Regions from separate parts of the Azospirillum himalayense genome, predicted to be linked through region 4. Evidence: riboswitches for the same ligand, from Rfam matches in the RefSeq annotation. Region 4 holds a riboswitch; each other region holds the start of a gene.

Region 1 (7,822 bases), on a different contig from region 4:
GTGAGCGGATCGAGGTGGTCGAGGCGTCGCACCCCGTCCCCGACGAGGCGGGCCAACAGGCGGCAAGGCGCATCCTCGACATCGCCGCCTCGCTCGGCCCCGACGACCTGATGCTCTGCCTGATCTCCGGCGGCGGCTCCGCCCTGCTTGCCCTGCCGGCGCCGGGCATCAGCATGGCCGACAAGCAGGCGGTGTCCAAGGCGCTGCTCCGCTCCGGCGCGAACATCACCGAGATGAATTGCGTGCGCAAGCACCTGTCCGCGATCAAGGGCGGGCGGCTGGCCGCCGCGACCAAGGCGCGGGTGGTGTCCCTGGTCATCTCCGACGTGCCGGGCGACGACCTGTCGGTGATCGCCTCCGGCCCCACCGTCCCCGACCCGACCAGCTACGCCGACGCGCTGGCCGTGCTGGAGAAGTACGGCATCACCCCGCCGCAGCCGGTCATGGACCATCTGCTGGCCGGGCGCGACGAGAGTCCGAAGCCCGGCGACCCGCGGCTGGAGCGCGTCAGCACGATCCTGGTCGCCACCCCGCAGATGGCTTTGGAGCGCGCGGCGGAGGTCGCCCGCAAGGCCGGCGTCACCCCGGTGATCCTCGGCAACGCCCTGGAGGGTGAGTCGCGCGAGGTGGCGCTCGTCCATGCCGGCATCGCCCGCCAGATCGTCGAGCACGACCAGCCCGCGGCCAAGCCCTGCGTCCTGCTGTCCGGCGGCGAGACCACGGTGACCGTGCGCGGCAAGGGCCGCGGCGGGCGGAACGCCGAGTTCCTGCTGGCGCTGACCGTGGCGCTGGACGGCATGAAGGGCGTGCACGCCCTGGCCGCCGACACCGACGGCATCGACGGGACGGAGGACAACGCCGGCGCCCTGCTCACTCCCGACACGCTGGCCCGCGCCGCCGAGGCCGGCGTCAACGCCAAGGAACGGCTGGCCGACAACGACGGCTACAGCTTCTTCAGCGCGCTCGGCGACCTGCTGGTGACCGGACCGACCCTGACCAACGTCAACGACTTCCGCGCGGTTCTGGTCGTGTAAGCGGTGAGGCGCCGCCGGCCGATTTGATATATCACTTACGGCCAGAGCGGCTCCCGCTCACGAAAATTTGTTGATGACCTCACGGATTATCCGCCACACTCACCGTCAAGGCATCACGAATATGGCGTCTGGCATGCCAACAGCATGCAGCCGGGCTGCCCCGTTCGAAGGATAAAGCGAAGCGGTCGGGCACCGAACGCACCCCGCGCGCGCCAGGACAAGAACGAGATCGCGGACCATCCGGGAGGAACCATATGCGCCAAACCGGTGCGCAAAGCGCCCTGCCTGTCGGCGGGCGTTGGATGCAGTTGCTTGCCGGCGTCATCTGCATGTCGATGATCGCCAATCTCCAGTACGGGTGGACCCTCTTCGTCGAACCCATCGACGACAAGCACGGCTGGGGCCGTGCGGCCATCCAGGTGGCCTTCACCATCTTCATCGTCACCGAAACATGGCTGGTGCCCGTCGAGGGCTGGTTCGTCGACCGCTTCGGCCCGCGGATCGTCGTGCTGTTCGGCTCGCTGCTCTGCGCCGCCTCCTGGGCGCTGAACGCGGTGGCGGACTCGCTGCTCGTGCTCTACGTGGCGGCGGCCATCGGCGGCATCGGGGCGGGCGCCGTCTACGGCACCTGCGTGGGCAACGCGCTGAAATGGTTCCCCGACCGGCGCGGTCTGGCCGCCGGCATCACCGCGGCGGGCTTCGGAGCCGGTTCCGCCCTGACGGTGGTGCCCATCGCCACGATGATCGAGACCTCGGGCTACGAGGCGACCTTCATGGCCTTCGGTCTGGGACAGGGGCTGGTGGTCTTCGCTCTTGCCTGGCTGCTGGTCGCCCCGCCCTCCGCTCCCCTCGCCCGCGGCGGCTTCGCCGCACCGCCCGCGCAGCGGCAATACACGCCGAGCCAGATGGTCCGCACCCCGGTCTTCTGGGTCATGTACGCCATGTTCGTCATGGTGGCCGGCGGCGGGCTGATGGCGACGGCCCAGCTCGGCCCGATCGCCCAGGACTTCGGGCTTGCCCACGCGCCGGTCAGCATCCTCGGCCTGACCCTGCCCGCCCTGACCTTCGCCCTGTCCATCGACCGGGTGCTGAACGGGCTGACCCGCCCCTTCTTCGGCTGGGTGTCCGACCACATCGGGCGCGAGAACACCATGTTCATCGCCTTCGCCATCGAGGCGGTGGGCATCGTCGCGCTCAGCCTCTACGGCCGCGACCCGGTGGCCTTCGTGCTGCTGACCGGTCTGGTCTTCTTCGCCTGGGGCGAGATCTACAGCCTGTTCCCGGCCTGCTGCGCCGACACCTTCGGATCGAAGTTCGCCGCCAGCAACGCCGGGCTGCTCTACACCGCCAAGGGCACAGCGGCGCTGCTGATCCCCTTCGCCAACATCATCGCCGACGCCACGGGAAGCTGGCATGCCGTCTTCCTGCTCGCCGCCGCGGTCAACGCGCTGGCCGCGGTGCTGGCGCTGTTCGTCCTGCGCCCGATGCGCAACCGCATGGCCGCCGAATCGCTGGGCGCGCGCAGCGGCCGGAGCGTGACGGCAACCTCCTGACGCTCTCTTCCCCTCCCCCCGCTTGGGGAAGGAGCCGAAGCGAGGGGGCGCCCGCGAGGGCGTCCCCTTTTCGATTCAGTTGCTATTCCGCAGCCTGCCCCTCCTCCAGATAGATCTCCCCGCCCTTGGCGCGGAAGCTCTCCGACATCTCGGCCATGCCGGAGTTGGCGTAGTCCCGCACCTCCTGCGTGATCTTCATCGAGCAGAACTTCGGCCCGCACATCGAACAGAAATGCGCGACCTTCGCCCCCTCCGCCGGCAGGGTCTGGTCGTGGAAGCGCTCCGCCGTCTCCGGGTCGAGCGACAGGTGGAACTGGTCGCGCCAGCGGAACTCGAAGCGGGCGCGCGACAGGGCGTCGTCGCGTTCCTGGGCGCCGGGATGGCCCTTGGCGAGGTCGGCGGCGTGGGCGGCGATCTTGTAGGTGACCACGCCCACCTTGACGTCGTCGCGGTCCGGCAGCCCCAGATGCTCCTTCGGCGTGACGTAGCAGAGCATCGCCGTGCCGAACCAGCCGATCATGGCGGCGCCGATGGCGCTGGTGATGTGGTCGTAGCCGGGCGCGATGTCCGTGGTCAGCGGCCCGAGCGTGTAGAAGGGCGCCTCGCCGCACAGCGCCAGCTGCTTGTCGACGTTGGCCTTGATCTTGTGCATGGGCACATGGCCCGGCCCCTCGATCATCACCTGGACGTCGTGCTTCCAGGCGATCTTGGTCAGCTCGCCCAGCGTCTCCAGCTCGGCGAACTGGGCGGCGTCGTTAGCGTCGGCGATGGAGCCGGGGCGCAAGCCGTCACCCAGCGAGAAGGCGACGTCGTACGCCTTCATGATCTCGCAGATCTCCTCGAACCGCTCATAGAGGAAGCTCTCGCGGTGGTGGGACAGGCACCATTTCGCCATGATCGAGCCGCCGCGCGACACGATGCCGGTGGTGCGCTTGGCCGTCAGCGGGATGTGCGCCAGACGGATGCCGGCGTGGATGGTGAAATAGTCCACCCCCTGCTCCGCCTGCTCGATCAGCGTGTCGCGGAAGATCTCCCAGGTCAGGTCCTCGGCCTTGCCGCCGACCTTCTCCAGCGCCTGATAGATCGGCACGGTGCCGATGGGGACCGGGCTGTTGCGCAGGATCCATTCGCGGGTGGTGTGGATGTTGCGGCCGGTGGACAGGTCCATCACGGTGTCGGCGCCCCAGCGGATCGACCAGACCATCTTGTCGACCTCCTCCCCCACCGAGGACGCGACGGCGGAGTTGCCGATGTTCGCGTTGATCTTGGTGAGGAAGTTGCGGCCGATGATCATCGGCTCCGATTCGGGGTGGTTGATGTTGGACGGGATGATCGCCCGCCCGCGCGCCACCTCGTCGCGCACGAACTCCGGCGTCACATGGTCGGGGATGGAGGCGCCGAAGTCGTCGCCGTCCCGCGCCACCGCCTCGGCCAGCCGCTGGCGGCCCAGATTCTCACGGACGGCGATGTACTCCATCTCCGGCGTGACGATGCCGGCGCGGGCGTAGGCCATCTGCGTGACCGCCCGGCCCGGCTTGCCGCGCAGCGGGCGGCGCCCGGCGCGATCGAAGACGGGCACGGCCCGCGTCTCGCCGACGCGCAGCCCGTCGTCCTCCGGACGGACCTCGCGGCCCTCATAGGCCTCCACGTCGCCGCGGGCCTCGATCCAGGAGCGGCGCAGCTCCGCCAGGCCGCGGCGGATGTCGGTCTGCACGGCGGGGTCGCTGTAGGGGCCGGAGGTGTCGTAAACGCGCACCGGCGGCTCGCCGCCGCCGACATGGATGTCGCGCATCGCCACGCGCAGGTCGGGGAAGCGCTCCCCGGCCACATGGACCTTGCTGGACGACGGCAGCGGGCCGGTCGTCACCGAGAAATGGTCGGACGGCGCGGCCTTCTGGGAAGCGGGGGGAAGAGTGTCGGGCATCTGCAGTGGATCTCCATCGCACATAGGATCGTTGGAGACCCGGGTGTGACGGAGCGGCAGAACGGATGACCGGAGCGGTCCCCAAAAAGGGGTGCGCGATGGGGATGCGCGTGACCGTGGCCCGTTTGTTCCTGTCCCTACGCCGGTACGACCCGGATCAGGTTCAAAGGGTTCGGCGCCTTACGGCATCATCTCAGCCCCGTGCTATGGGGCTCCCCTTGGAACGTGGCCATGCTGAACCATCCGCCCCACCCACGTCAATGCGATTCACGGTCCGATTCACGGCGAATCCAACCCGACCAACGCAATTGACGCGATTCTGGTATCCATTATCTGGTATACAAAATCCTATTGCGCAGCCTGAGCCGGGCGACTATGCTGCATCACAACAACAAGAAGCAACGCCCCCTCCCGAGTGCCCGGAGCCCGTCCCATGCTCGAATCCCAGATGATCGCCTTCGTCGCCCTGGCCGGCCTGATGGGCCACGGCCTGACCCTGCTGATGCGGGAGGACGACGAGTGGAACGCCGATCCGCAGGACGAGCAGCCGGACGGTCTCTGGTCGTCGGACCGCTTCAACCAGTCCGGCGAGGGCCACAACCGTCCCTTCTTCCTGGACTGAAAAAAGGCCGCCGCGCGGGATGCGCGCGGCGGCCGTCATTCGAGACAAGAAACCTGAAGTTTCGCGGGCCGATCAGTGGCCGGGCTGCACCGCCAGCCCACCCGCACCCTGCTGGGCGGCGAGTTCGGCGTTTCGGGCGTGATGCTTGCGCAACATGGGCCGCAGGACCGCGATGGCGCAGAAGGCCGCGATGAGGTCCATGGTGGCGCAGATGTAGAGCACGGTCGCCCAGGTGCCGGTGGCTTCCATCAGCAGGTTGCCCAGCGGGACCAGCAGGGCCGCGACGCCCTTGGCGCAGTAGAGCACGCCGTAGATCTTCGCCGCGTGCTTGGTGCCGAAGGTGTCCGCCGAAGTCGCGCTGAACAGGCTGTACACTTCGCCCCAGGCCAGGAACACCAGACCCGACAGGATCAGGAACATGATCGGGTCGTGGCCGAAGCGGCTGAGCATCAGAATGCCGAGGCCTTCGAAGGTGAAGGCGATGAACATCGTCGCTTCACGGCCGATATGGTCGGAGACGAAGCCGAACAGCGGACGGGAGATGCCGTTCATCACGCGGTCGAGCATCAGCGCGAAGGGCAGAGCCGCCATGGTGATGCCGAACAGGCTGATCGGGGCTTCCTTCACGCCCAGATCATGGGCGATCACGCCGAGCTGGGCCACCGCCATCAGACCGCCCGAGACGGTGCAGATGAACATGAGCATCATGACCCAGAAGACCGGCGTCTGCAGCGCTTCCTTCAGCGTGTAGTCGCGGCGGGACTGCAGGACCTTGGTCGAGGCCTTCACCTGATCCTTCTGCGGGGCGCGCAGGAAGAAGGCGGCGATGAGGATGATCGTGCCCTGCAGCAGGCCGAACCAGAAGAAGGTCGCCTGATAGCCGGAGGAGTGGATCATGTTGGCGATCGGCAGGATCGTCACGGCCGAGCCGGCGCCGTAACCGCCCGCGGTCAGGCCGACGGCGAGGCCGCGCTTGTCCGGGAACCACTTCAGCGCGCTGTTGACGCAGGTGGCGTAGACGCAGCCGACGCCGATGCCGCCGATGGCCGAACCGACATAGAGCATGCCGAGCGAGCCGGCGTAGCTGTCGATGATCCAGGAAAGGCCGGTCATCACGCCGCCGAAGGCGACGATGGCGCGGGGGCCGTAACGGTCGATGAAATAGCCTTCGATGGGGGTCAGCCAGGTCTGGACGACGACGAAGACGGTGAAGGCGGTCTGGATCGAGGCGCGGGTCCAGCCATGGGTGGCCTGGATTTCCGGCACGAAGAGCGTCCAGGCGTACTGGATGTTGGCCGCGGCGACCATGCAGACGATGCCGACGACGATCTGCATCCAGCGCGCGCCGTCGGAGATGGGCGCCTGCGAGCCGCCGGAACTGTTAAAAGCTGGCCTCTGGGATTCTGTCGATCCAACCATCATTCCCTCCCGTGGGATTGCGACGCTTTGATACCGGGCATGAGGGTCCCCTTGGGCGGGCGAGCGGCGTCCGAGCGAGCGTCCGCATCGCCGCGTCATGGGCGGCCTTGTTCCGTGCCGATGTGAGTCATGGTTCAATGGTGCGCTGGAGAGCCGGTCACGCCGTCCCTGCGTTCGTGGCGCTCCAGATACGGCATATGGTATGCCAGAGACATGATTGTTGGCAACACGAACTTTTGGCGTGTTGCGCTTTTCATCCAAAAATTTTTCGGGCTTTCGAAAACCGGACGATCGGGAGGGTCGGCCCCGCCCTGAGGACGGGACCCGATGGCGCTCAATGCGGTCGCGGAACGGAGAGGACGAACGGTCTCAGGTGGCCGCGGAGGTGGCGCGGGACGAGGCGGTGACGGCGAGCGCCGCGATGGCCGCCGCCAGCGGAACGAAGGACACCCACAGCACCGAATCCCAGCCGAAGGCGGCCAGCAGCCCGCCAGAGGCGAAGGACCCCACCGCCATCGTGCCGAACACGATGAAGTCGTTGAGCGACTGCACCTGGGTTTTCTCCTCCGGCCGATGGCACTCCAGAACGAGCGCGGAGGCTCCGAGAAAGCCGAAGTTCCAGCCGACTCCCAGCAGGATCAGGCTGACCCAGAAATGCGCCACGTCGACACCGCCCAGCCCCACCACGGCGGAAGCGGCGATCAGGCCCAGGCCGGCGAACACGATCCGGGACGCGCCGAAGCGCTCGACCAGACGCCCGGTGACGAAGCTCGGGGCGTACATGGCGATCACATGCCATTGCAGGCCGAGGTTGGACACCTCCTGAGACAGGCCGCACAGCCGCATCGCCAGAGGGGCCGCCGTCATGATGAAGTTCATCAGCAGGTAGGAGACGACCCCGCACAGCACGGCGGTGACGAATCGCGGCTGGCGCGCGATGACGCCGAGCGGCCGGCCGCCGGCGGACTCCGCCGCGGTCGGCATCGGCAGCCGCACCCCGACCAGCACCAGGGCGGAGACCGCCGCCACGGCGGCCTGGGCCAGGAAGGTCGCCAGGAACAGGTGCGGCGGCCAGACATCCATGGTGAGGGTAACGAGCTGCGGCCCGATGACCCCGGCGAACACCCCGCCGGCCATCACCGCCGACATGGCCCTTGGCCGCCGCTCCGGTTCGACGCAATCGGTGGCGGCGAAGCGGAAGGACAGGACCACGGCGGCGTAGGCGCCGCCGGGGATCATCGCCGCGCAGAACAGCCAGAAGCTCCCCAGA
Region 2 (7,822 bases), on a different contig from region 4:
CGCCGCCCGCCTCGCCCATCGACAGGGGGCGGCGCGGGAACTTGCTGCCCAGCGCGTCCAGCTCGTGCGCCAGATAGCCGGCGAACTCCCGCGGCGACACCCGCCCGCCGCGCTCCACGAAAAAGGTCTGGGGCGAGTAGCAGCCCTGCTGGTCGTAGCGCGCCACGTCGTAGGCCGCCTGCCGCGCCACCGCGCCCGCCTTCCCGGCGTCGAGCGCGGAGCGGGCGACCATGCCGAAGCTGATCTTGTGGCCGTAGGGCAGGAAGCGCGTGGTGATCGGCACCCGCGCCCGGATGGCCTCCAGCGCGTCGTTGCCGCCATAGGCGACCACCGTGTCGGCGCGGCCCAGCCACGCCCGCTCCGTCGCCGCGTCGCCGCCCTTCCACCAGACGATGGCGATGCAGTCGGCCAGTTGCGGGTCGATCTCCGCCAGGATCTGCGCGAACCAGCCGGCGAACAGCGGCTCGGCGCTCGGCAGCTTGCCGACCGTGCCGGCCTTCACCAGCAGGCCGGAAATCAGGCTCCACAGCGGCAGGCCCGGCACGTTGCCCGCCCAGACATGCAGCAGCAGCTCCGGCCCGAAGGCGCGGGCAAAACCGCCCTTGGGCACGGGCTGGAAATCGTCGAGCACCGCCGGGTTGGCGAAATCCTCGGCGATGAACTTCCGCAGCTCCGGCCCGCGGAAGGTCTTCAGATAGCCGGTCAGCCCCAGCCGGACCATCTCCCCGTCGTAGCCGGTGACCAGAGGCAGCAGACGTTCGGCCTTTCGCCGCCACGGGTCGTCACGGTCGAGCAGCCGGGCGACGGCGCGGTCGATGGCGGCGGCGATCTGTGCGACGGTGCGGCTTCTCAGGTAAGTCCGCGCGTTCGTCCGCACCCGCGTTGCCAATTCAGCGATCTGCGCCTCGCTCAGCACCGGCACCGCGACGTCGAGCGTCTCGGCGCCGCGCCGGAAGGTCAGCGTCCGCCAGTCCACGGCGTCGGCGGACAGCCCCGGCAGATGCCCGGCGCGCTCCATCAAGCCAACGGTCATGAGGCCCGCGCCGCTTTGAGGAAGTCCTCGACCGCCATGGAGCAGCCCTTGGCGTCCGCCCCGTCGGCCCGCCCGAGAAGCTGGAAGCCGCCCTCCACCTCCACCCCCGCGTCCTCGGTCAGGATGGCGGAGGCGCAGTTGAAATGGGCCAGATCGTGATGGACCAGCACGCCGACGCTGCCGCGCGGCACCTCCTGCCCGGTCAGCGGGTTGATGACACGGCTGCGTATCCAGTGCGGGCCGGACTTCACCGACGGGCAGGTCTCGTTGCCGTCGTCGTAGAACTGGGTGCTCAGCTCGGTCATGCCGTACATGTTGATGCACAGCCGGCGCGGCACGCCGAAGGTCGCGGACAGGCGGCCGTAGAACTCCTCCGCCGCCATCTCCCGCGACTGGCCCTTGAAGCCGCCGGTGTCGAGGATGCGGCTTCCCGCCGGCAGGGCGAAGCTCCGCCCCCGCTCGGCCAGCGCGTCCATCAGATGCACGACGCTGAAGCTCGCCCCCAGCAGGGCGTAGGGCTCGCCGGTTTCCTCGGCGTGGGACAGCGCCGCGATGGCCCCGTCCACGTCCAGCCCCGCGTCGGAGACGAAATAGCGGCTCTCATCCGTCCCGAACGCGCTCTTGGCCAACGCCAGATAATGGGCGAGCGAGGAGTTGGGCATCGCCTGCTCGGTCGGGAACAGGATGCCCATGCGCAGCCGGTCCCATTCACCCATGAAACGGCGGCGGAAATTGACGGTCATCGAGCGGTCGTAGACCGCCAGCGTCGGGTGGTGGCTCTTGCCGCGCACGCCCTTGGTGGTGCCGCTGGTCATGAAGACGTGCGGGCATTCCTCCGGCGGGCGTCCGCTCAGCGTCAGGTCCTTGAAGGCGCTGATCGGCACGGCGGGCACGTCGCGCCAGCTCTTCACCGTGCGCAGGGTGCGCGCCCGCTGGGTGGCGAAGCGGCGGTAGGGGGCGTTGGTCTCGAACTGGTGGGCGAAGACGGCCAGCGCCATACGGTTGAACGCCTCCTCGTCCGCCTCTCCGGCGGCGATGAAGGCCAGCAGGTCTTCGACAAGTCGGGCTTCGGTCACGTCCGCACACACCTTTTGCAGCGCCAACAAACTGTTGCCGGGACAAGCGGTGTCTGGATGGAATGGGGGTACGCCGTGCCGCCCTTCAGTCCCGTCCCTACGCCGGTATGACCCGGATCAGGTTCGATGGGTCACCGCGTTGTCCGGATGAAAGCGCCGGACCGGCGGAGTCTCAGCCTCCTAGCGAGGCCCCCCAGGGAACATTCGCAAGCTAAGGGACCGGCCCCCGCCCGTCAAGGAGGTCGGGTTAACGAACGGAAGCATTGCCTTTGGAGCCCCTCTCCCGTCCCGGGAGAAGGAAGGGTGAGGGTACCGCCGAGAATCGGCGCCTTGATCCTTGCATGACCCTCACCCGCCCGCTCCGCGGGCCCCCTCTCCCGGGGCGGGAGAGGGATTTGACGTCGAATGCGACGCCCCCGCCCGTCAAGGAGGTCGGGACCGAAGGCGACCAACGCCGCCCGTGGCAGCCCCACAACCGCCGTGATAGGATCCGCGCCCGCGGGCGGCTGAAGCCGGCGGCAGAACGGGGAACGGCATGGTGAGGATCGACGACTGCACGCTGGTGTTCGCCGACACGGCGAACCACGCCCTGGTCGAGATGGCCATCCGCGACAGCATCGCCGCCTGCCGCTTCTCCAGCGTCCTGCTGCTCTCCGACAGCGACCCGAAAATTCCGGGCGTCGATTTCCACCGCATCGCCCCGATCCACGACATCGACGACTATTCGGACACGATCAACGTCCGCCTGCGCCGGCTCGTGACGACGGGTCATGTCCTGATCGCGCAGTGGGACGGCTTCGTTGCCGACCCGCAGGCCTGGACGGAGGAGTTCCGTGCCTTCGACTACATCGGCGCCCGCTGGGGCTGGTACCAAGACGGCATGACGGTGGGGAACGGCGGCTTCTCCCTGCGCTCCGCCGCCCTGCTCGACCGGCTGCGCGACCTGCCCTTCGAAGCCGGCATCCCCGAGGACCACGTCATCTGCCGGACCGAGCGCCCGGCGCTGGAGAAGGCCGGCATCCGCTTCGCCCCGGAGGCGGTGGCCGACCGCTTCGCCTTCGAACGCACGCCGGTGCCGGGACCGGCCTTCGGCTTCCACGGCCTGTTCAACTTCGGCAAGGTGCTGGGCGACCGCGCGCTGGAGGAACGAATCGAGGTCATGGACGGCCCGCTTCTCGACAGGCGCGACTACACCGACCTGATGACCAGCCTCGCGCTGTCCGGACGCAAGGCCCCCTTCACCTCCATGGTCCGCAAGCTGGTGGCGCGGCGGGACGAGACGTTCCTGCGCTCCCAGATCACCGAATGGACGACCGGCGTGCAGCGGGATTATGTGCTGGCCCTGGCCGACGCCGTGCAGACGACGGCGGCGCCGGGGTCGCGCTGGCCGGCGGTGGCCGCGCCGCAACGCCGCCAGCCGAAGATCTACGACTGCTTCACCTTCCACAACGAACTCGACCTTCTGGAGCTGCGCTTCCGCGAGCTGTACGACACGGTCGACCAGTTCGTGATCGTCGAGGCCAAGCAGACCTTCACCGGCGCGCCCAAGCCCCTGCATTTCATGGAGGAGCGCGACCGCTTCCTGCCCTTCCTGGACAAGGTGAAGCTGGTCGTCGCCCCCGACTTCCCGGAAACCGACAATCCCTGGGTGCGCGAGCGGGCGCAGCGGAACGCCATCGCGCTCGGGCTGGACAAGGTGGAGCCGGACGACATCGTCGTCGTCTCCGACGTGGACGAGATTTTGCGCGCCCGCTCGGTCGCGTCGCTGCGCGACAGTTCGGCGATGATCGCCGGGTTCCGCGTGCCGCTGTTCTACTTCAAGGTCAACTTCATGAACGTGGAGGGCGAGAACTTCTCGGTCTTCCCCGTCGCCGTCCGCGGGCTGATGGCCCGGATGACCACGCCGCAGCAGATCCGCGAGAGCCGTGGCACGCTGGACCGCTACACCCCCGAGACGCGTCCGCCCTACGTGGACATCCTGCCCCACGCGGGCTGGCATTTCTCCTACATCGGCGACGACGCCGCCATCCGGCACAAGATCCAGAGCTTTTCGCACCAGGAGCTGAACCGCGACGACATCCTCGACGGCATCGACGTGCCGCGCTTCCTGGCGGAGGGCAGCGACCTCTTCAACCGTCCCGGCTACCGCTGGCAGTCCGTGGAGCTGAACGACTATTTCCCGGCAAACCTCCTGGGGGAGCGCGAACGCTGGGCGGACTTCATCGCCGAGGAGGTCGGCGGCCGGGTCACCTGGAAATAGCCGGCGCTCTTTGCCCTACACCTCCCGCCGCAGCAGCGACAGGGCGGCCATCGCCATGACCTGCGCGGAATGGACCATGTCGTCGATGTCCACATACTCGTCGGGCTGGTGGGCGAGGTCGAGGATGCCGGGGCCGTAGGCGATGCAGTCCTTCAGATGCCCGACCCGCGCGATGTGCTTCTGGTCGTAGGTGCCAGGGGACACCACCTGCGCCGCCGGGCGGCCCAGCACCGTTTCGATGGCCGCCCCCACCGCCCGCACCACCGGCGCGTCGGCGTCGGTCAGGGTGGGCAGGAAGGCCAGAACCTCGCGCAGCTCGTAGTCGAAGCCGGGGCGCTCGCGGCGCAGATCCTCCAGGATGCCGGTGATCTCCGCCCGCACCTCCTCCGGGTCCTCCTCGATCAGGTAGCGGCGGTCGATGACCATGCGGCAGCGGTCGGGCACCATCGGGCTGGGCAGGCCGCCGTGATCCTCGGGCTGTCCGCCATGGATGGCGTTGATGTTCAGGGTGGACTGCCGCGCCCCTTCCGGGACCACCGGCATGGCCGTGCGCTTGGCAGCCAGCCGGGGGATCAGCTCCGTCTCGATCCGGTGCAGCACGGCGCCCATGTGGCGCACCGCGCAGTTGCCGAGAAAGGGCATGGAGCCGTGCGCGACGCGGCCCTTGGTCTCGATCTCCGCCCACCAGACGCCGCGGTGGCCGATGCACACCCGGTCCACGTTCAGCGGCTCCGGAATGATGACGTGATCGACCCGCGGGCGGGAAAAGTAGCCGAGCGTGGCGAGATGCCCGACCCCGCCGTAGCCGCCGGACTCCTCGTCCACCGTGCCGGAGATTTCCAGCGCGCCGGGAAAGGGGATGCCCGCCTCCAGGATCGCTTCCACGGCGATGACGGAGGCGGCGATGCCGCCCTTCATGTCGCAGGCGCCGCGGCCGTAGACGCGCCCGTCCTTGACCACCCCTTCGAAGGGATCGACCGTCCAGCCCTGGCCGGCGGGCACCACGTCGATGTGGCCATTGAAATGCACGCAGGGGCCGGGCTCACGACCCTCAATGCGGGCGACGACGTTGGTGCGCGGGTAGCGGTCGCTGTCGCCCGGCGCCCCGTCGGCCCGCACATACTCCACGGCGAAGCCGCGCCCGGCCAGCCGCCGGCCGAGGAACTCCGCGCAATCGGTGTAGACGTCGCCGGGCGGGTTCACGGTGGGGATGCGGATCAGGTCGCGGGTCAGCGCGACGAGGTCGTCGCGCCGCTCCGCGATGCGGCGGAACAGCGACTCCCGGTGGTCGAGCGGCATGCATCACCCCCACGCACAATTCGTCGCGCGGAAGGATCGGTCATGCCGACGCGCCTGTCGAGAGGTTCCGCGCCTCACTCCGCCGCGTGATGCCGCAGCCGTCCGTCCTCGTTGGCGCGGCCGTTGCGGATTTGCTCCTCGTACCAGCGGCGGTGGTGGTCCTTGGCCCAGTTCTCGTCCACCACGCCGCGGCCCATGGCGTCGAAGGCGCCCTCCATGCCGATGGTGCCGATGTAGATGTGCCCGATGATCAGCGCGATCATCAGCGCGGCCACCACCCCGTGCGCCACATGCAGGATCTGCATGCCGCCGATCCCGGTGACGGCGAAGGGCATCATCAGCAGGAAGCCGGTGAGCGACAGCGCGAAGCCGCCGAACACCACCGCCCAGAAGACGCCCTTCTGACCGGCGTTGAAGCGCCCGGCCTCGGGATGCTCGCCGGACTTGCTCAGCACGCCGCCCAGCGTCTTCAGCCAGACGAGGTCGGCCTTCTCCGGGATGTTGTCGCGCACCCACAGCACGAAGATCATCACCAGCCCGAGGACGAAGGGCACGCTGAAAAAATTGTGCATGTACTTGCTGGCCTCGGCCAGCATCGTGAAGTTGGGGTGGCCGATCAGCGGGATCAGCAGCATGCGCCCGAAGGTCAGGATCAGCCCGGTCAGCGCCATCAGCAGGAAGCTGACCGCCGTCGTCCAGTGGGCGAAGCGGTCCATGCCGCTGAAGCGCGGCACCGGACGCCCCGACCGGCCGCCATGGATGCGGATGGTGCCGCGGATCAGGTAGAAGATCGCCAGCACCGCGATCGGCCCCAGGATCAGCGCCCCCGCGATGATCTTCAGCCAGACCATGCGGAACTCGCGCCATTCCCGCCCCTCCGGCTGAACCAGGACGCCCAGCTTCTCGTCGGGGATGCTGACCCGCCCGGAGAGCTTGCCGTCCGGCGTCTGGTAGAGCTGCACCTCGTCCTTCGAGGTCGGCGAGTTCGGCCCCGGCGTCTGGTAGAACTGCGCCTGCACCGCCGGGGCGGCGAGCAGCAGAACGAACAGGACCAGCAGGGGGCGCAGGAGCTTCGTCATGTCGCGTCCTTCCCTAGAGAGTGTGCGCTTCGCGGGGTGCTGCGTCGGGACAGCCTTGCCCCCACCCCGACCCTCCCCCGCTTCGCAGGGGAGGGAGATGATCGCAAAGCGGCGGCAGTCCCCTCCCCTGCGAGAGCGGGGGAGGGTTAGGGTGGGGGCATCACGTCCCCACCCCGCTCAGCTCCCGCCGGTGCCCTCGCGGCCCGGACTGAAGGCGTCGCCGCGGTCGTTCTGGCCATAGGCGGTGGACCAGCCCCAGGCGCCGGAGCCGTAGCCGCGGCGCACCGTCCGCTCCTTGTAGATGTCGGCCAGAACGTCGCCGTCGCCGGCCATCAGCGCGCGGGTGGAACACATCTCCGCGCAGAGCGGCAGCTTGCCCTCGGCAAGCCGGTTGGTGCCGTATTTCTGGTACTCCTCCATCGTGTTGTCCGCTTCCGGGCCGCCGGTGCAGAAGGTGCATTTGTCCATCTTGCCGCGCCCGCCGAAGTTGGTTGCCTGCGGGTACTGCGGCGCGCCGAAGGGGCAGGCGTAGAAGCAATAGCCGCAGCCGATGCACAGATCCTTCGAGTGCAGCACCACCCCGTCCGCCGTCTGGTAGAAGCAGTCCACCGGGCAGACCGCGGCGCAGGGCGGGTCGTTGCAATGCATGCAGGCCATGGAGATGGAGCGTTCCCCCGGCACGCCGTCCTTCAGCGTGATGACGCGGCGCCGGTTGATGCCCCAGGGGATGTCGTGCTCGTTCTTGCAGGCGGTGACGCAGGCGTTGCACTCGATGCAGCGTTCCGCGTCGCACAGGAATTTCATGCGGGCCATGGTCGTCTGTCCTCCTTGCGGCGCGTCAGGCCGGTTCGACGCGGCACAGCGTCACCTTGGTTTCCTGCATGAAGGTCATCGGGTCGTAGCCGTAGGTCGTCACCCCGTTGGCCGGTTCGCCCAGGACGATGGGGTCGGTGCCCGGCGGGTAGTTCTCCCGCAGGCTGTTGCCCTGCCAATAGCCGGAGAAGTGGAAGGGCATGAAGACCGTGCCGGCGCCGATGCGTTCGGTCACCAGAGCGCGCATCCGCGCCTTGGAGCT
Region 3 (7,822 bases), on a different contig from region 4:
GTCTCGCGGGCATAGGGCAGGGTGAAGGGACGGCCCAGCGCGAGCGAGGCGAAAGCCATGCCGGCCAGGGCGAGATGGATGACCAGACCCATGTGCTCCAGCGGCCCGGTGAGCAGCAGCGCGGCGAAGAAAGCGACCGCCACCAGTTCCGGCGCCTTCAGCGAACCCCGCCGCCGGTCATGGGCGCAGAGCGTCAGGCTGAGCAGCAGGGCCGCCAGCGCGGACGCCGGATGGCCCGCCGGCTGGAGGACGCCGAAGGCGATCCAGGGCGAGACGCCGACGAGGATGCGGATCGATTGGAGCATAGGCTTTGACGGGAGCATGGCGGACCCTTGCGGTGGTGACGCCCGCCAGACTGTCCAACGCATCGGCCGGGGCCAGCGCCGATCCGCGAAAGGCCGGCTTCGCTTCGCCAAACGCCCGAACGTCGATTCACGAAGCGTGAAACGCCGGCGTCCCGCGGGCGCAACTGCGCGGGCCAGACCTGCGGTTGCGGCATTGGGCAGGGTTCAGGTTGCTCATATACTGTGCAAACATGACCCAAGCCGCCGCTCTTCCCGCTGCCACCGCCAGCGACGACACCCGCCGCGCCATCGGCTGCTTCCTGCTGGCCATCTTCCTGTTCGCGGGCATGGACACGCTCATCAAATATCTGAGCGGCGGCTATCCGGTGGCGCAGCTCATGTTCGCGCGGTCGGTGGTGGCGGTGGTGCTGGTCGGCGGCATCTCGGTGGCGCGCGGCGGCTGGGGCGGGATGCGCACGCGGCGCCCGATCGCCCACGTCTTCCGTTCGCTGGCCGGGTTGCTGTCGATGGGCTGCTTCTTCTACGCCTTCAAGCACCTGCCGCTGGCCGAGGTCTATGTGCTGAGCTTCGCCGGGCCGCTGTTCATTACGGCGCTGTCCATGCCGCTGCTTGGCGAGCCGGTGGGATGGCGGCGCTGGGCGGCGGTGCTGGTCGGGTTCGGCGGCGTGGTGGTGATGGCACGCCCGGAGGCCGACGCGCCGCTTCTGCCGATCCTCGTCGGTGTGGCCGCGGCCTTCTTCTACGCGCTGGCGATGATCGCGGTGCGCGGCCTGTCGCGGACGGAGAGCAACACGGCCATCGTCGTCTATCTGCTGCTGACCACCACGGTGGTGAGCGGCGTGGCGGCGATCCCCGACTGGGTGCAGCCGGGCGGGTTCGACCTCGGGCTGATGCTTCTGGTCGGCACGCTGGGCGGCGCGGCGCAGGTGCTGATGACCCAGGCCTTCCGCCTGGGCCGCGCCGCGGTGGTGGCGCCCTTCGAGTATACGGGGATGATCTGGGCGACCCTGCTCGGCTTCCTGGTCTTCGGCGACGTGCCGACCCCCACCGTGTTGGCCGGGGCGGGGATCATCATCGCCAGCGGGCTCTATATCCTGTATCGGGAAACGCTGCGCCGCGGCGGCTGACGGGTCAGGCGGCGGCGGGAAGCGCCACCCCGCCGTCGATGACGAGCGGGGAGTCCGTCAAGGCGATGATCCGGCTGCGCTCCAGCACGCGCCGGATTCGCGGCGGGTGATTCTCGAAGGCAATGGCGCCGCCGCGGTCGAGCACCGCGTTGCGGAGCGCCAGCAGAATGCCGATGCCGCAGGAATCGAGGAACTCCACCCGTCCCAGATCGACGCGCAGGGTCAGGGCCTGCGCGTCCGCGGCGCGGCGGAGCAGGGGCGTCAGGCCGGGCAGGGCTGCGTGGTCGATCCGCCCCGACAGGACAGCGCGCAGCCCGCATCCGCCCTGCGCCGTGGCGAAGGGGTGCAGGACGACGGTGCTGTGCGACGGGGTGGCCCGCATGCTTCGTGACGACTTTCCGGTTGGGGCGACGGTCCAGCGCGGGCCGGGAGCGGCGGAAGGAACCACGGGAAGCGCGACTCCCCGGTGTCTGTTGCGTTGCGAAATTGTGAAAAGGCGCCGGGCCGCCGCTTGACAGCCGCGCGCCGGGCTCACACTGTGCACACGAACGGCTGGGGTGCCTGCCGCAAGGCGGGCTGAGACCACACCCATCGAACCTGATCTGGGTCATGCCAGCGAAGGGAGCCAAGCGTTCGAGGCTGTGCCGCCGCTACACCCCTGGCCTCCTCGTCCTCGCGCGGTTCTTCGCCGGGCAGGAGGAGACACATCCATGCGGCGCTTCCTTTCCATCCTCTCGGCAACGGCTTTTACGGCGGCCTTTTCGGCGTCCCTCCTGTCCGGTGCGGCGCTGGCGGGCGAGGCCTCGGTCCCCGTGCTGGTGCCGCTGACCGGCTTCCTGTCGCTGGAGGGGACGAGCCAGCGCAACGGCGCCGTCCTGGCGCTGAAGGACGCGCCCGCGGGTGTGGCGGTGCGGTCGGAGGTGATCGACACCGGCACCTCGCCGGAGGCCGCGGTCACGGCGCTGGAGCGGGCGGCGGGCGGCAAGGTCACCGCGGTGGCGGCCAGCATGCTGGGCACGCAGATGCTGGCGATGCTGCCGCTGGCCCAGGATTACGGCATCCCGCTGATCACCGTGTCGGGCACGGCGAGCATCACCGAGCAGGGCAACCCCTGGGTCTTCCGCTTCTTTCCCGGCGACGCCGTGACCAAGGAGGCCCACGCCCGCTACGTGACGGAGGAGTTGGGCAAGAAGCGCCCGGCGGTAATCTACCAGACGACGGCCTACGGGCAGAGCGGCAAGGCCCATCTGGAGCAGGCCTTCAAAAAGCTCGGCGTCGAGCCGGTGTTCGAGGAGGGGGTGGACCCCGCCGCCAAGGATCTGCTGCCGGTCCTGACCAAGGCGCTGGCCGCCAAGCCCGACGTGCTGGTGCTGCATCTGCATTCCGGCCCGACCGCCCTGTTCATCCGGCAGGCGGCGGCCAACGGGGTGGCGGTGCCGATCGTCGCCGGCTCCGCCATGCACCAGCCGAGCACGGCGGCGCTTCTGGAGCCGGCCGAGCTGAAGGGCGTCTGCGCCGAGACGGCGGCCTCGCCGGTCTCCGGCGGCAGCCCGGAGGTGGAGGCCTTCACCGCCGCCTACCGCGCCGCCTTCAACGCGGAGCCGGATGCCTTCGCGCTCGGCCAGTATGACGGCATCCGCATGGTGCTTGCGGCGGTGCAGGGCGGTGCGGACAGCGCGGAAGCGGTGCGGAAGGCCCTGTCCATCGGGACCCACCGGGGCCTCGCCATGACCTACAAGTCGGACGGCAAGGGCAACATGGCGCATTCCGCCGTGATCGTCTGCTACGACGGTGCCTCGCGTGTGCCGGCGATCGCCAAGCGGTACGACAACGTCACAGGCGTGGTGACCGGGGCGGTGAAGTGAGCAAGCCTTGATCACCCTGCAACTTCTCGTCAACGGCCTGGCCCTGGGCGCCGCCTACGCGCTCGTCGCGCTGGGCTTCGTGCTGGTGCTGAACGCCACCGCGGCGGTGAATTTCGCGCAGGGCGATCTCGTGATGGCCGGCGGGCTGCTCGGCGTGGCGCTGGCGCCCTATCTGCCGGGGTATCTGCCGCTGCCCGGACTGCTTCTGCTGCCGGTGGTGCTGGTGCTGATGGCCGGGCTGGGGCTGCTGCTGGCGGCGGCGGCCTATCTGCCGCTGCGCCGCCGCCCGCCGGTGGCGGTCTTCATCAGCACCATCGCGGCGGGCATCATCCTGCAGAACGGCGCCTCCGTCCTGTTCGGGCCGGAGCCGCGGGCGGCCCCGCCGCTGCTGAGCGGGGGGACGCTGGACCTCGGCGGGCTGGTGGTGGCGGAGCAGTCGCTGGCGATCATCGCCGTAGCGGCGCTGCTGATCGCCGGGCAGCAGTGGCTGTTCGGGCGGACCCAGCTCGGCCGCCGCCTGCGCGCCACGGCGCAGGACCCGGAGATGGCGCGGGCCTGCGGCGTGCCGGTGGCGGCGATGATCCTGATCACCTTCGCGCTGGGCACCGCCTTCGCCGGAGCGGCGGGGCTGCTGCTCGCCAACCGCTACTTCGTCACGCCGACGGCGGGCGGCGACCTGATCCTCAAGGCCTACATCGCCGTGACCATCGGTGGCTGGGGCTCCGTCCCCGGAGCGGTGGCCGGCGCGCTGCTGATCGCGCTGTTCGAGGTGGGGGTGTCGTCGGTGCTGTCCTATCCGGTGGCGCTGGGGCTGCTCTACGCGACGCTGCTGGTCATCCTGCTCGCCCGCCCTCAGGGGCTGTTCGGTGAGGCGGCGCGGCGCCGTGCGTAAGGGCGTGCGCAAGTTGCGGGCGCTGGCCCCCACCCTGACCCTCCCCCGCTGGGCGGGGGAAGGAATGATGCTTGCGGTGCTGGTGGCGTACGCGCTGCTGTACGCGTCGCCTTACGGGCTGCGCGTGCTGACCGTGGCGGGGGTGTACGCGCTGGCCGCCATCGGGTTCCAGATCGTGTTCGGGCTGGGCGGGGCGCTGTCGCTGGCTCACGGCGCCTTCTTCGGGATCGGGGCCTACGCGACCGGCATCCTGGGCAGCCAGTGGGGGTGGGGCTTTGCCGCGACCTTCCCGGTGTCGCTTCTGGTGCCGCTGCTGCTGGCCCTGCTGGTCGGGCTGCCGGTGCTGCGGCTGGAATCCCATTACTTCGCGCTGGCGACGCTGGGCATCGCGCAGGTCGTCCATTTGCTGGCGGTCAACAGCCCCGGCCTGACCGGCGGCGCCAACGGATTGCCGGGGGTGCCGGGCATCGTCCTGTTCGGCTGGGCGGTGCCGCGCGGCCTGCCGCTGGCGGCGGTGGTCTGGGGCTTCGTGGCGCTGGGCGGGCTGGTGGCCTGGAGGCTGGCGCGCGGGCGCTGGGGGCGGGCGCTGACGCTGGTGCGCGACGACCCGCTGGCGGCGGGAACGCTGGGTCTGGACGTCGGCGGGCTGCGGCTGGCCGCTTTCGCGCTGAGCGCTGTCTATGCCGGGGCGGCGGGCGCCTTGGCCGTGCACACCCAGCGCGTCGTCTCGCCGGAGGTGCTGGAGTTCCCCGTGATGGTCTCCGTCCTGACCATCGCTGTGGTCGGCGGGCGGGGGCGGGTGGCCGGGGCGATCCTGGGTGCGGTGCTGCTGCTCCACCTGCCGGAGTGGTTCCGCTTCCTGGAGCGCAGCTATCTGATCGTCTACGGCGTGGCGCTGCTCGCCACCATCGTGCTGGCGCCGCATGGGCTGACCGGCCTGCTCGACCGGCTGTTCCCGACCCGCCCGGCGCCGGAGCCGAAGCCCGAAGCTCCGCCGGAGACGGCCATCCCGACGGGGCCGCTGTTGCGGGTGGAGGGGCTGACCAAAAGCTTCGGCGGGGTGCGGGCGGTGGACGGCGTGTCGCTGATGCTGGAGGCCGGGACCATCACCGGGCTGATCGGCCCCAACGGTTCCGGCAAGACAACGCTGGTCAACCTGATCTCCGGCCTTGAGAGTCCGGATGGCGGGCGGGTGCTGATGGGCAATGTGGATTTGGCGGGACAGCGGCCCGACCGCATCGCCCGCGCCGGGATCGCCCGCACCTTCCAGGCGGTCAGCCTGCCCGAGGGCGCCAGCGTCCTGGCCGCCGTGGCCGCGGCGCGGCTGGAGCGCGACGGCTCGATCGCCGAAGCCGAGGCCCACGCCTTGTGGGCGCTGGAGCGGCTGGGCGCGGCGGACCTCGCCGCCAAGCCCTGCGCCGGACTGCCCGCGGCGCTGCGCCGCCGGGTGGAACTGGCCCGCGCGCTGGCCCGCCAGCCCGCCGTCCTGCTGCTCGACGAACCGGCGGCGGGGCTGACCGACGGGGAGAAGGCGGAACTGGCCGGTCACCTGCGCGCCATCGTCACCACCGGCACCGCGCTGCTGGTGGTGGAGCACGACATGGGCTTCCTGCTGCCGCTCGCCGGCCATGTGCTGTGCCTGGATCAGGGGCGCCCGCTCTACGCCGGCCCGCCGGAGGGGGTGCGCAGCGATCCCGCCGTGGTCGCCGCCTACCTGGGGGAGGGGGTATGACGGGGACTCCCCTGCTGCAGGTCGAGGGGCTGACCGCTGGCTATGGCGGGGCGGTCGCCGTGGACGGCCTGTCGCTGTCCGTGGCGGCAGGCGAGGCGGTGGCCCTGCTTGGCGCCAACGGGGCGGGCAAGTCGACGCTGCTCAAGGCCATCCTCGGCCTCGTCCCGGCGATGGGTGGGCGTATCCGACTGGCGGGCGAGGAGATCGGCGCCCTCGCTCCGGAACGGCGAGTGCGCCGCGGCCTGGGCTATGTGCCGGAGGGTCGGCGCGTCTTCCCCGGCATGAGCGTGCGCGACAATCTGGAGGTGGCGAGCTGGCTGGGCCGGGCCGAGCGCGTCCGCGACCTGGAGCGCGTCTTCGCCCTGTTCCCGGCGCTGGAGGGCAAGGCCGAGGAGCGGGCTTGGCGCCTGTCCGGCGGGCAGCAGCAGATGCTGGCGGTGGGCCGCGCGCTGATGGGCCGACCGCGGGTCCTGCTGCTCGACGAGCCCTCGCTCGGCCTGTCGCCCAAGCTGGCGGGAGAGGTCTTCGCCGCCGTCCGCGCCATCGCTGGAACCGGAACGGCGGTTCTGGTCGCCGAGCAGAGCGCCGCCCGCGCCCTGTCCGCCGCCGGGCGCGTCGTATTGCTGCGCCTTGGCCGGGCGGTTCATGACGGACCGGTGGAAACCCTTCCCGGCGACGCGCTGCGCGACGCCTTTCTGGGCGGCTGACGGGCCGGGGAACCGGTTGCCGAGGGCGGCGCCGGACGCAATTCGGCATTGCGGCAACAGGCCGGGATCTTTGTCGTGACTTTCTCGTCTTGCGCTTGCCGATCCCGGATGGCGGGGCTAGCTTCCGGCGTCGCCCTGCCCGTAAGGATTACCTCTGCCATGCTGGACAAAGCCGTCGCTGCTGCACTCTCCTCCCTTCTTCTGCTGGGCGCCGCCGTTGCCCACGCCGATGGGACGCAGGTGGCGGAACTGGTCCCTGTGAACCCGCCGACCATGTATTACCCGGCGCCGTCCTCCGGACCCGCGCCGGCGCCCCGCACCGTTGCGCCGTCGGCTCCGGCCGCCGCCGACCCGACCGAGAAGACCGGGCCGGCCGAGCTTGAGGACGGCTGGGAAGGCGGCCCGTCGCGCGACCGGGACGGCAAGTTCGCCTATTGCGCCATCGAGGGCCGCTTCGACACCGGCCATGTCCTGATGATCGCGCGCAACGTCAAGGGCGAGGTCAATCTCGGCATGGGCATCCCAGGCGCCGAGTTGCCGAACGGCGAGCAGTGGAAGGTCAAGGTCGTGGTGGACGGCAAGCTGACGCGCGAACGCCGCGCGCTGGCGCCCAAGCCGGACATGCTGGTCATCCCCAACGGCAAGGATGAGGAACTCTACACCGCCCTGATGAACGGCAAGGAGGTGGTCTTCGCCTCCGACGCCGACCGCATGGCCTTCGCGTTGAAGGGCACCAAGAAGGTGCTCACCGATCTGAAGACCTGCGTGGACAAGGCCGGCGCCGTTCCGCCCATCGACACCCGCACCAAGAAGGTCGCGACCCGCCCCGACGAGCTGCCGGAAGGGCTGGCCGACCTGCTGAAGGCGGCCGGCGTGCGCGACGTCAAGCGCGTGTCGCTGGAGAATGTGCCGAAGGGCGAGCGCCCCGCCGACATGGCTTGGCGCATCGGCCCGATCGTCGGCGGCATCCGCGAGCGGATGGTCGAAGAGGGCTCCAAGCTGGAGGAGCTGTCAGCCGGCTACGTCGACGCGATGAAGAAGCGCTGCGAGGGTGGCACGTCGGCCGCGTCGCTGAGCGCCGTCGAGGATTTGCCCGGCCTGACGCTGCGCACCGGCTCGGTCGATTGCGCGCTGAAGGAGGGCAAGATGCACGTCTCGCTGACCTTCTTCCTGTCGCCGGGCCGCCTGTTCACG
Region 4 (7,822 bases):
CGATCAGGACGCTGCCGCCCAGCGCCAGCAGGGCGAGCGTGCCGAACAGGATCAGCGAGGCGAGATCGCCGTTCGGCACCATATGGGCGACCGCCCACAGCCCGACGCCCCAGAGGAACGGGTTGCGCGTCACCCGCAGGATGCCGCGGACCGGCTCCCGGTCGCCGGTCAGCAGCCTCTCCTGCCCGACCGAGGTCGGGTTCGGGGTGGTAAGGCCGGCGACGAGCAGGAACAGGGCGACCGGCACCAGCAGGACCGGCACCCAGGCCAACCCGCCGGCGGGCGGCCACAGCGGCACATGGGGCGCCGCCTTGTAGGCCGCCACCAGCCACCAGAAGGCCAGCGCCGAGACCAGCGAATAGAGGCCGAGATAGGGCTTCTCGCCCAGCCGTCCGACCAGGACCGCGCGCAGCGGCGTGCTGGAAATGCCGAAATGCGTCAGCAGCAGGAACAGCCCCGCGGCGGACAGATGGGCGATGGTGCCGGTCATGCGCGGTCTCCCGGTCGCGTCCTACAGGTCTCGTCAGGCGCCCTTTTCCAGCGTCGTGCCGCTGCAATAGGCCCAATCGTCGCCGTGCAGGCCGAAGAACAGGGCCACCGGCTGCTTGCCGGAGCGGTCGATGACCACGCGGAAGCGGTTGCCGGTGCAGGCGCCCGCCGCCTGCTTCTGGTAGGGCAGCTTGACGCTCTTGGACTTCAGGCAGGAATCGGCGGCCTTGGGCGGGTTGGCCGACGCGTCGATGCGCTTGCCGTTCAGCACCATGTAGTAGTTGGTGGCCTGCCCGCCCTTGACCTCGGCCTTCACCTCGATCTTGCCGAATCGGGACTTGTAGAGGCCGGCGTCGGTTTCGCCGTCCGGCGCGCCGGGGGCGATGGCGCGGAAGGACACGGCGCCGCAGGCCGGCGGCTCCTTCTTCTGGGCAAGGGCCGGCTGGGCCAGGGCGACGGTGGCGGCGCCCGCGACCAACGCGGCACCGAAAAGACGCGACAGCGGCATGCGAACCTCCTGGATCGGATGGAAGGGGATGGGGCGGGTCAGGCGGGGGCTTGGCAGAACAGGGTCTGCTGCATGATGGCGCAGTCCTTCTCCATCCCGCCGTCGAGCATCGAGATCTCGACGCTGGTGACGGTCAGGGTGCGGCCCGGTTTCAACACGCGGGCGCGGGCGATCATCACCTCGCCCTTGGCCGGCGCCATCAGATTGACCTTGAACTCCACCGCCAGGACCTCGCTGCCCGCCGGCATCAGCGTGTAGCCGGCGTAGCCCCCGGCGTTGTCGGCCAGCGTGCTGACCATGCCCGCGTGAAAGAAGCCGTGCTGCTGCGTCAGGTCGGCGCGGAACGGCAGGCGCATCTCGCAAAAGCCGGGCTCCAGCCGCGTCAGCTCGATCCCCAGCGTCTTGCAGATCGGCTGAAGCGCGAAGCTGGCGCGGCAGCGCGTCTCCCAGTCCGGATCGCGCGGTTCGAAGGTCTTGGGCACGTCTCGGGTCTCTCTGATCGTTTTCGGGGGTGGGTGAAATCAGATGGCCCTACCCTGCGCCAGCCTTACGTTCCGATCAAGCCGAGCTGCGGGCTCGACGCCTCCGCGAAGGCGCGTTTCGGCATGCGCCCGGCCAGACGGGCCGCCCGCCCCGCCGCCACCGCGTCGCGCATCGCCGCCGCCATGCGCACCGGATCGCGCGCCTTCGACACGGCGGTGTTCAGCAGGACGGCGGCGCAGCCCAATTCCATCGCCAGGGCGGCGTCCGACGCCGTCCCGATCCCGGCGTCCAGGACCACCGGCACCGGGCTGCGCGCGCAGATCGTCTCGATGGCGTGCGGGTTGCGGATGCCCAGGCCGGAGCCGATGAAGGCGCCCAGCGGCATCACCGCCGCCGCGCCCAGATCGGCGAGCTTGCGGCAGGTCACCGGATCGTCGTTGCAGTAAGGCAGAACGGTGAAGCCGTCGGCCACCAATTCCTCGGTGGCGCGCAGCAGCTCCTCGACGTCGGGGTAGAGCAGCTCGCGGTCGCCGATGACCTCCAGCTTGATCCAGTCCACACCCAGCGCCTCGCGGGCAAGCTGCGCGGTCAGCACCGCCTCCTTGGCGGTCAGGCAGCCAGCGGTGTTGGGCAGCAGCCCGGCGCGGTCACCGATGACGTCGACGAGGCTTTCCGAATAGCCGTCCAGGCTGATGCGGCGGATGGCCAGCGTGACCAGCTCGCTGCCGCTGGCCTCCAGCGCGTCGAGCATGACCTGCTGGTTCGGGTAGCCGGCGGTGCCGAGAAACAGGCGCGAGCGGAACTCACGGCCCGCTATGGTGAGCGTGTCGTTCATGGATGTTTCCTCGATAATTGATATCCCCTCTCCCGCCCCGGGAGAGGGAAGGGACCCGCGCGAAGCGTGGGAAGGGTGAGGGTGCCGCCAAGGATCAGCGCCTTGATCCTCGCATGACCCTCACCCGCCCGCTGCGCGGGCCCCCTCTCCCGGGACGGGAGAGGGATTGGGCGCCGCCTTTGCGGGAATAACGATCGAGAGGGCGCGGCGGGTGGAAAGCTCAGCCGCCCTGTACGGGGCGAATGATCTCCAGGGCGTCGCCCGCGGACAGGGGCGTCTCGTCCCAGCGGCGGGACGGCAGGACGGCGCCGTTCAGGGCGACCGCGACCCCGCGTGTGCCCGCGGCGATCCCCCGCCCGGCCAGCAGGGCGGCGACGGTGGGGACGGCGAGGTCCTCCTCCCGCCCGTTGACACGGATGCGGGCGCTCATGCCGCGGCTCCCTTGGGCTGGGCGAAACGGTCGAGTGCGAAGGGACGGATCACCGGATCGGCCTCCCCGGTCAGGACCAGCCTCGCCACCGAATCCGCGGTGACCGGGGTCAGCAGGATGCCGTTGCGGTGGTGCCCGGTGGCGTAGACCAGCCCCTCCACCTCCGAGAGGCCGAGGATCGGGGCGTCGTCGCGGGTCCCCGGACGGAAACCGGCCCACGCCTCCTCGATGGGCAGCTCGGCGATGCCCGGCAGGGCGCGCCACGCCCCTTCCAGCAGGGCGAACTGGCCCCCGGCGGTCAGCCGGTCGTCGAACCCGCGCTCCTCCGTCGTGGCGCCGACGAGCAGCCGCCCGTCCAGCCGCGGGATCAGGTAGGTGCCGGGGGTCCACACCACATGGCGCAGCAGCGGCAGCCGGGCGTCCATGCGCAGGCAGAGCATCTGCCCCTTCACCGGGCGCACCGGCGGACGCACCGCCGGGGACAGCCCGTCGATCCAGCCCGACCACGCCCCGGCGGCCAGAACCACCCGGTCGGCCTCGAACAACCGGTCGCCGACCTGGACGCCGACGGCCCGGCCGCCGCGGACCTCGATGCGGGACACCTCGGCGTACTCGTGCACGACGGCGCCGGCCCGCAGGGCGGCGGCGTGCAGGGCGGCGGCGACCTTGCGGTTGTCGACCTGATGGTCGCCGGCGCAGAACAGCGCGCCGGCGACGCCCGGCTGGAGATAGGGCTCGCGCCGCCGCACCTCCGCCCCGCTCAGCCATTCCACCGGCAGGCCGAGCTTGGTCTGGAAGTCGTGCAGGAAGCGCACCTTGGCCGCATCGTCGGCGTTCAACGCGATGACCATCGTGCCTTCGCCGCGCAGGTCCACCGCCATGCCGGAAGCGGCCTCCAGCTCCGCCGCGAAGGCGGGCCACAGGTCCTGCGAGGCGCGGGTCAACGGCAGAAGGTTCTCTTCGCCGGGTTCGGTTTCCACGCAGGCGGCGAGCATGCCCCCCGCGGCGTGGCTGGCGCCCCGGCCGGCGGCGCCGCGGTCGAAGACCTCGACCCGGCAGCCGGCGGCGGCCAGCCTCCAGGCGATGGACAGGCCGATCACCCCGGCGCCGATCACGGCGACGGTGGGTTTTGCGGAATCAGAATGAAATAAGGGCGCGGATACCATGCGGCGGCTCCCTTCGCTGGCATTATCCAGACAGGTTCGATGGGTGTGATCTCAGCCGCGCGAGCGCATCCCGCACGGCACCCCAGCCAATGCCCGGATCATCCGGAAGAGAGCCGCCTTTGGCAAGCCCCTTTTCGTTGGTCACAACAACAAAAGCGACGCCAGCCCCAGGAAGGACAGAAATCCGATGACGTCGGTCATGGTGGTCAGGAAGACCGAACTCGCCACCGCCGGATCGACGCCCAGCCGGTCCAGCCCGATGGGAATCAGCACCCCGCACAGCCCGGCGACGAACAGGTTGATGACCATGGCGCAGCCGATGACCAAGCCGATCATCGGCTCGAACCACGTTGCGGCGATGGCCCCCACCAGCGTGGCGAAGACGGCGCCGTTGAGCAGACCGACCAGAACCTCCTTGCCCACCACGCGGGGCGCGTTGGAGGACGACAGCTCGCGCGTCGCCAGGGCGCGCACCGCCACGGTCAGCGTCTGGGTCCCGGCGTTGCCGCCCATCGAGGCGGTGATCGGCATCAGCACGGCCAGCGCCACGATCTGTTCGATGGTCGCCTCGAACAGCGAGATGACGCCCGCCGCCGCGAAGGCGGTGAACAGGTTCAGCCCCAGCCAGGAAATGCGCGAGCGCGAGGTTTCCAGCACCGAGCGGTAGATCGAGGTGTCGCCGACGCCGCCCAGCTTGCCGATGTCGTCCTCGGCCTCCTCGTCGATGATGTGGACCACGTCGTCGACGGTGATGACGCCGATCAGCCGCCCGCCGGCATCCACCACGGGGGCGGAGACCAGGGCGTATTGGCGGAACAGGTTCGCCACCTCCTCCTGGTCCATGGTGGCGGGGATGGTGTCCACCTCCTCCGTCACCAGATCGGCGATGCGGACGGACCGCTTCTGGCGCAGCAGGCGCGACAGCGGCACCGCCCCGACCACCCGGTGCATCGGATCGACGACGAAGATGTCGTAGAAGTCCTCCGGCAGCTCATCGGTGGTGGCGCGGACATAATCGATGGTCTTGCCCACCGTCCAGAACTGCGGGACCGCCACCAGATCGCGCTGCATCAGGCGGCCGGCGGTGTATTCGTCGTAGGTCAGGTTCTCCTGGACCAGCGCGCGGTCGGCGGCCGGCAGATTCTCCAGAACCTCGCGCCGGGTGTCCTCGTCCAGGTCCTCGATGACGTCGACGGCGTCGTCGGTGTCCAGCTCCGCGACGGCGGCGGCCAGCTCCTTCGGCTCGAACAGCTCGACGATCTCCTCGCGGAGATCGGGGTTGAGGTAGCTCAGCACCTCGCCGTCGAAGTCGGGGCGCAGGACGCCGACCAGCGCCTCGCGGTCGTCGTGGCCGAGCTGTTCGATCAGGTCGGCGATGTCGGCAGGGTGCAGCGTGTCCAGCTCGGCGCGCAGATCGTCGCGCCGTCCGGCGTGCAGCCGTTCGACGATCTCCTCCACGAACTCCGGCTCAACACCGTAGGCGCGCTCCTCCTCGCCGTCCTCGCGGGGCGGGGCGGGGCGTTCGGCCGGGTGCGGCACATCGTCCTGGATACGATCCGGTTCCTGGCGGTCGGTGTGCATGGCGGCACCCTCCCTTTACGATGGCAATGCGGCGTGACGGCATGGTCCTGCGATCGGCCGACCATGGCGCACCGGCGTTTGCGGGTTGGTGGGGAGCCCTCGCGGAATCCCGCCGGGGCGCCCACCGAATATAGGTGTGCCGCTGTTTTGTCCAGCCCGGCGGACCGGTCCGGGCCCTCCGGCCTTGCGCGCAATTGCTTGCGCGGGCTTCACAATTCGTGCACCCATAATGCGCGCGGGGCTTTCCACCTCGCGCAGCCCGAGAAGAACCGACACCACCGGCCAGCGGATGTGACGATGGAGTACGCCTACACCGACATCGACGGTCAGGAGGGGATCATGCTGTCGGGGCGTTTCACCTACGACGACAGCCGCAAGTTCCACGACCTGCTGGCGGATTGGGACATCGGCGCGCGGCCCGAGGTGCGGCTGGACCTGCGTTATCTGACCTTTCTCGACTCCGCGGCAATCGGCATGCTGTTCGTCCTTGCCAACCGTTGCCGCGACGCCAAGGGGCTGGTGACGGTGCACAACGCGCAGCCCTACATCGTGCAGACCATGCGGCGCGTGGCGCTCGACCAGTATGTGGAGTTCCGCTGAGGCGGAGCGGCCCGAAAGAAACAGCCCTGATCCGGGCGGCCTGAAAACGAAAAAGCCCGCTGTGGTCCGATGGACCGGCGGGCTTTTCGTTTGTTTGCCTGATCCCCCGTTTCGGGGGGATGGTGCGGTCGAGAAGACTCGAACTTCCACGGCATCTCTGCCACAGCGACCTCAACGCTGCGCGTCTACCAATTCCGCCACGACCGCACAAGGCTGGTAGAACCGACGACAGGATCACTCCCGTCATCGGGTGGAGCGGGGGAATAGCAGATCCCCAACGACCGATCAAGCGGCGTCTCGCGTTTTTGCCAAAGAAAGTTCATAACGTCGGGATGACCGACCTCACCGCCCCCGTTCCGCCCGCCCCCGACGCCATCGGCGATGCCGTTCCCGCCCCGGCCAGGGCGGTGGAGTGGCGCATCAGCGACACGCCCGTCCCCTACCCCGACGCGCTGGCCGAGATGGAGGCGCGCGTCGAGGCCATCCGCGCCGGCACCGCGCCGGAGCTGGTCTGGCTGCTGGAGCACCCGCCCCTCTACACCGCCGGAACCAGCGCGCGGGAGGAAGACCTGCTGGAGCCGGGCCGCTTCCCCGTCTATCAGGCCGGGCGCGGCGGGCAGTTCACCTACCATGGGCCGGGGCAGCGCGTGGCCTATGTGATGCTCGACCTGAAGACGCGCGGCGCCGACATCCGCGCCTTCGTCCAGGATCTGGAGGAGTGGCTGATCCGCACGCTGGCCGCCTTCAACATCCGCGGCGAGCGGCGGGAGGGCCGCGTCGGCATCTGGGTGGACAAGGGACCTTACGGCGGCGCCCCCGGCCAGGAGGACAAGATCGCCGCGATCGGCGTGCGGGTGCGCCGCTGGGTCAGCTTCCATGGCGTCGCCCTGAACGTGGAGCCGGACCTGTCGCACTTCGCCGGCATCGTCCCATGCGGCATCAGCGAGCATGGGGTGACCTCCATCGTCGCGCTCGGCCATCTCGTCGCCATGGAGGATGTGGACGCCGCCCTGATCGCCAGCTTCGCGGAGGTCTTCGGCGGCGGGCCGGAAGGGGAATGAGCCCTACCGCTTCGGCGCCCCGGCGGGCTGCGCGTCGTTGAGGACGCGCAGATCCTCGTTGGTGATCGACACGATGGTGCAGCCGGTGCTGTCGCCGTTGCGGAACAGGTAGATCAGCTTGCGGTTCGCCTGCTTCTTCGGGTCGTGCAGGTTCAGGCCGTGACCGAAGGCGACGCCCAGGACCTCGCCTTTGAAGATGGCGCGGTAGCGCATGGGCATTTGCTCCCGGAACTGGCGGGAGGCGCAGGATTTGCTCAGCTCCTTCTCGAAGGTGCCGGCGTGCCGCCAGTCCTGGGTGGAGCGGATCGTCACCCATTGCGGCGGCAACGGGTACTGGACGACCGGCGGCGACAGCGGCAGGTCGTAGCCGCCGGGTGGCACCGGCGGCATGTGCCCCGGCTCCGTCCGGTCAAGCGGCCCCCTGGCCCAGGCGGCTCCGGTTGCCAGCACGCCGAGCGACAGGAGGGCGCCGCACAGGAGGCGAAGCGCTGATTTTGGCCTTTTGCCGCTCATCCCGACCCGAGTGCCCCCACCCTAACCCTCCCCCGCTTCGCAGGGGAGGGGACGATCCTCCCTCCCCTGCGAAAGCGGGGGAGGGCCGGGGTGGGGGCAAGGCGATCCGACCCCTCATCCACGCCCGACAGCCTAGCCCCGCCGGACTAACAGAAC

What was found. Region 4 has a riboswitch for thiamine pyrophosphate ahead of thiO (glycine oxidase ThiO). Riboswitches for the same ligand answer to the same signal wherever they lie in the genome.
Region 1: another riboswitch for thiamine pyrophosphate. It lies ahead of thiC (phosphomethylpyrimidine synthase ThiC); the one in region 4 lies ahead of thiO (glycine oxidase ThiO).
Region 2: another riboswitch for thiamine pyrophosphate. It lies ahead of ACFPMG_RS21180 (LuxE/PaaK family acyltransferase); the one in region 4 lies ahead of thiO (glycine oxidase ThiO).
Region 3: another riboswitch for thiamine pyrophosphate. It lies ahead of ACFPMG_RS18355 (ABC transporter substrate-binding protein); the one in region 4 lies ahead of thiO (glycine oxidase ThiO).

What each region holds. Positions count from the first base shown of each region.
Region 1 covers NZ_JBHSLC010000119.1:1,775-9,596, reverse strand. The annotation lists gene ACFPMG_RS33645 (glycerate kinase type-2 family protein) at 1-1,034, shown strand, start outside; gene oxlT (oxalate/formate MFS antiporter) at 1,289-2,587, shown strand; gene thiC (phosphomethylpyrimidine synthase ThiC) at 2,670-4,511, opposite strand; TPP riboswitch at 4,628-4,740, opposite strand; gene ACFPMG_RS33630 (hypothetical protein) at 4,945-5,133, shown strand; gene oxlT (oxalate/formate MFS antiporter) at 5,206-6,468, opposite strand; gene ACFPMG_RS33620 (MFS transporter) at 6,922-7,822, opposite strand, start outside.
Region 2 covers NZ_JBHSLC010000045.1:117,855-125,676, forward strand. The annotation lists gene ACFPMG_RS21175 (acyl-CoA reductase) at 1-1,033, opposite strand, end outside; gene ACFPMG_RS21180 (LuxE/PaaK family acyltransferase) at 1,030-2,109, opposite strand; TPP riboswitch at 2,186-2,315, opposite strand; gene ACFPMG_RS21185 (DUF5672 family protein) at 2,645-4,369, shown strand; gene ACFPMG_RS21190 (acetylornithine deacetylase/succinyl-diaminopimelate desuccinylase family protein) at 4,385-5,668, opposite strand; gene ACFPMG_RS21195 (formate dehydrogenase subunit gamma) at 5,743-6,747, opposite strand; gene fdh3B (formate dehydrogenase FDH3 subunit beta) at 6,925-7,560, opposite strand; gene ACFPMG_RS21205 (formate dehydrogenase subunit alpha) at 7,586-7,822, opposite strand, start outside.
Region 3 covers NZ_JBHSLC010000036.1:139,357-147,178, forward strand. The annotation lists gene ACFPMG_RS18340 (phytoene desaturase family protein) at 1-305, opposite strand, end outside; gene ACFPMG_RS18345 (DMT family transporter) at 536-1,432, shown strand; gene ACFPMG_RS18350 (STAS domain-containing protein) at 1,437-1,814, opposite strand; TPP riboswitch at 1,976-2,073, shown strand; gene ACFPMG_RS18355 (ABC transporter substrate-binding protein) at 2,143-3,297, shown strand; gene ACFPMG_RS18360 (branched-chain amino acid ABC transporter permease) at 3,305-4,189, shown strand; gene ACFPMG_RS18365 (branched-chain amino acid ABC transporter ATP-binding protein/permease) at 4,182-5,921, shown strand; gene ACFPMG_RS18370 (ABC transporter ATP-binding protein) at 5,918-6,628, shown strand; gene ACFPMG_RS18375 (hypothetical protein) at 6,788-7,822, shown strand, end outside.
Region 4 covers NZ_JBHSLC010000096.1:78,509-86,330, reverse strand. The annotation lists gene ACFPMG_RS27215 (NnrU family protein) at 1-490, opposite strand, end outside; gene ACFPMG_RS27210 (hypothetical protein) at 524-997, opposite strand; gene ACFPMG_RS27205 (PaaI family thioesterase) at 1,036-1,479, opposite strand; gene thiG (thiazole synthase) at 1,545-2,315, opposite strand; gene thiS (sulfur carrier protein ThiS) at 2,536-2,745, opposite strand; gene thiO (glycine oxidase ThiO) at 2,742-3,911, opposite strand; TPP riboswitch at 3,903-4,006, opposite strand; gene mgtE (magnesium transporter) at 4,053-5,492, opposite strand; gene ACFPMG_RS27180 (STAS domain-containing protein) at 5,790-6,092, shown strand; tRNA gene ACFPMG_RS27175 (tRNA-Leu) at 6,213-6,299, opposite strand; gene lipB (lipoyl(octanoyl) transferase LipB) at 6,425-7,153, shown strand; gene ACFPMG_RS27165 (hypothetical protein) at 7,157-7,543, opposite strand.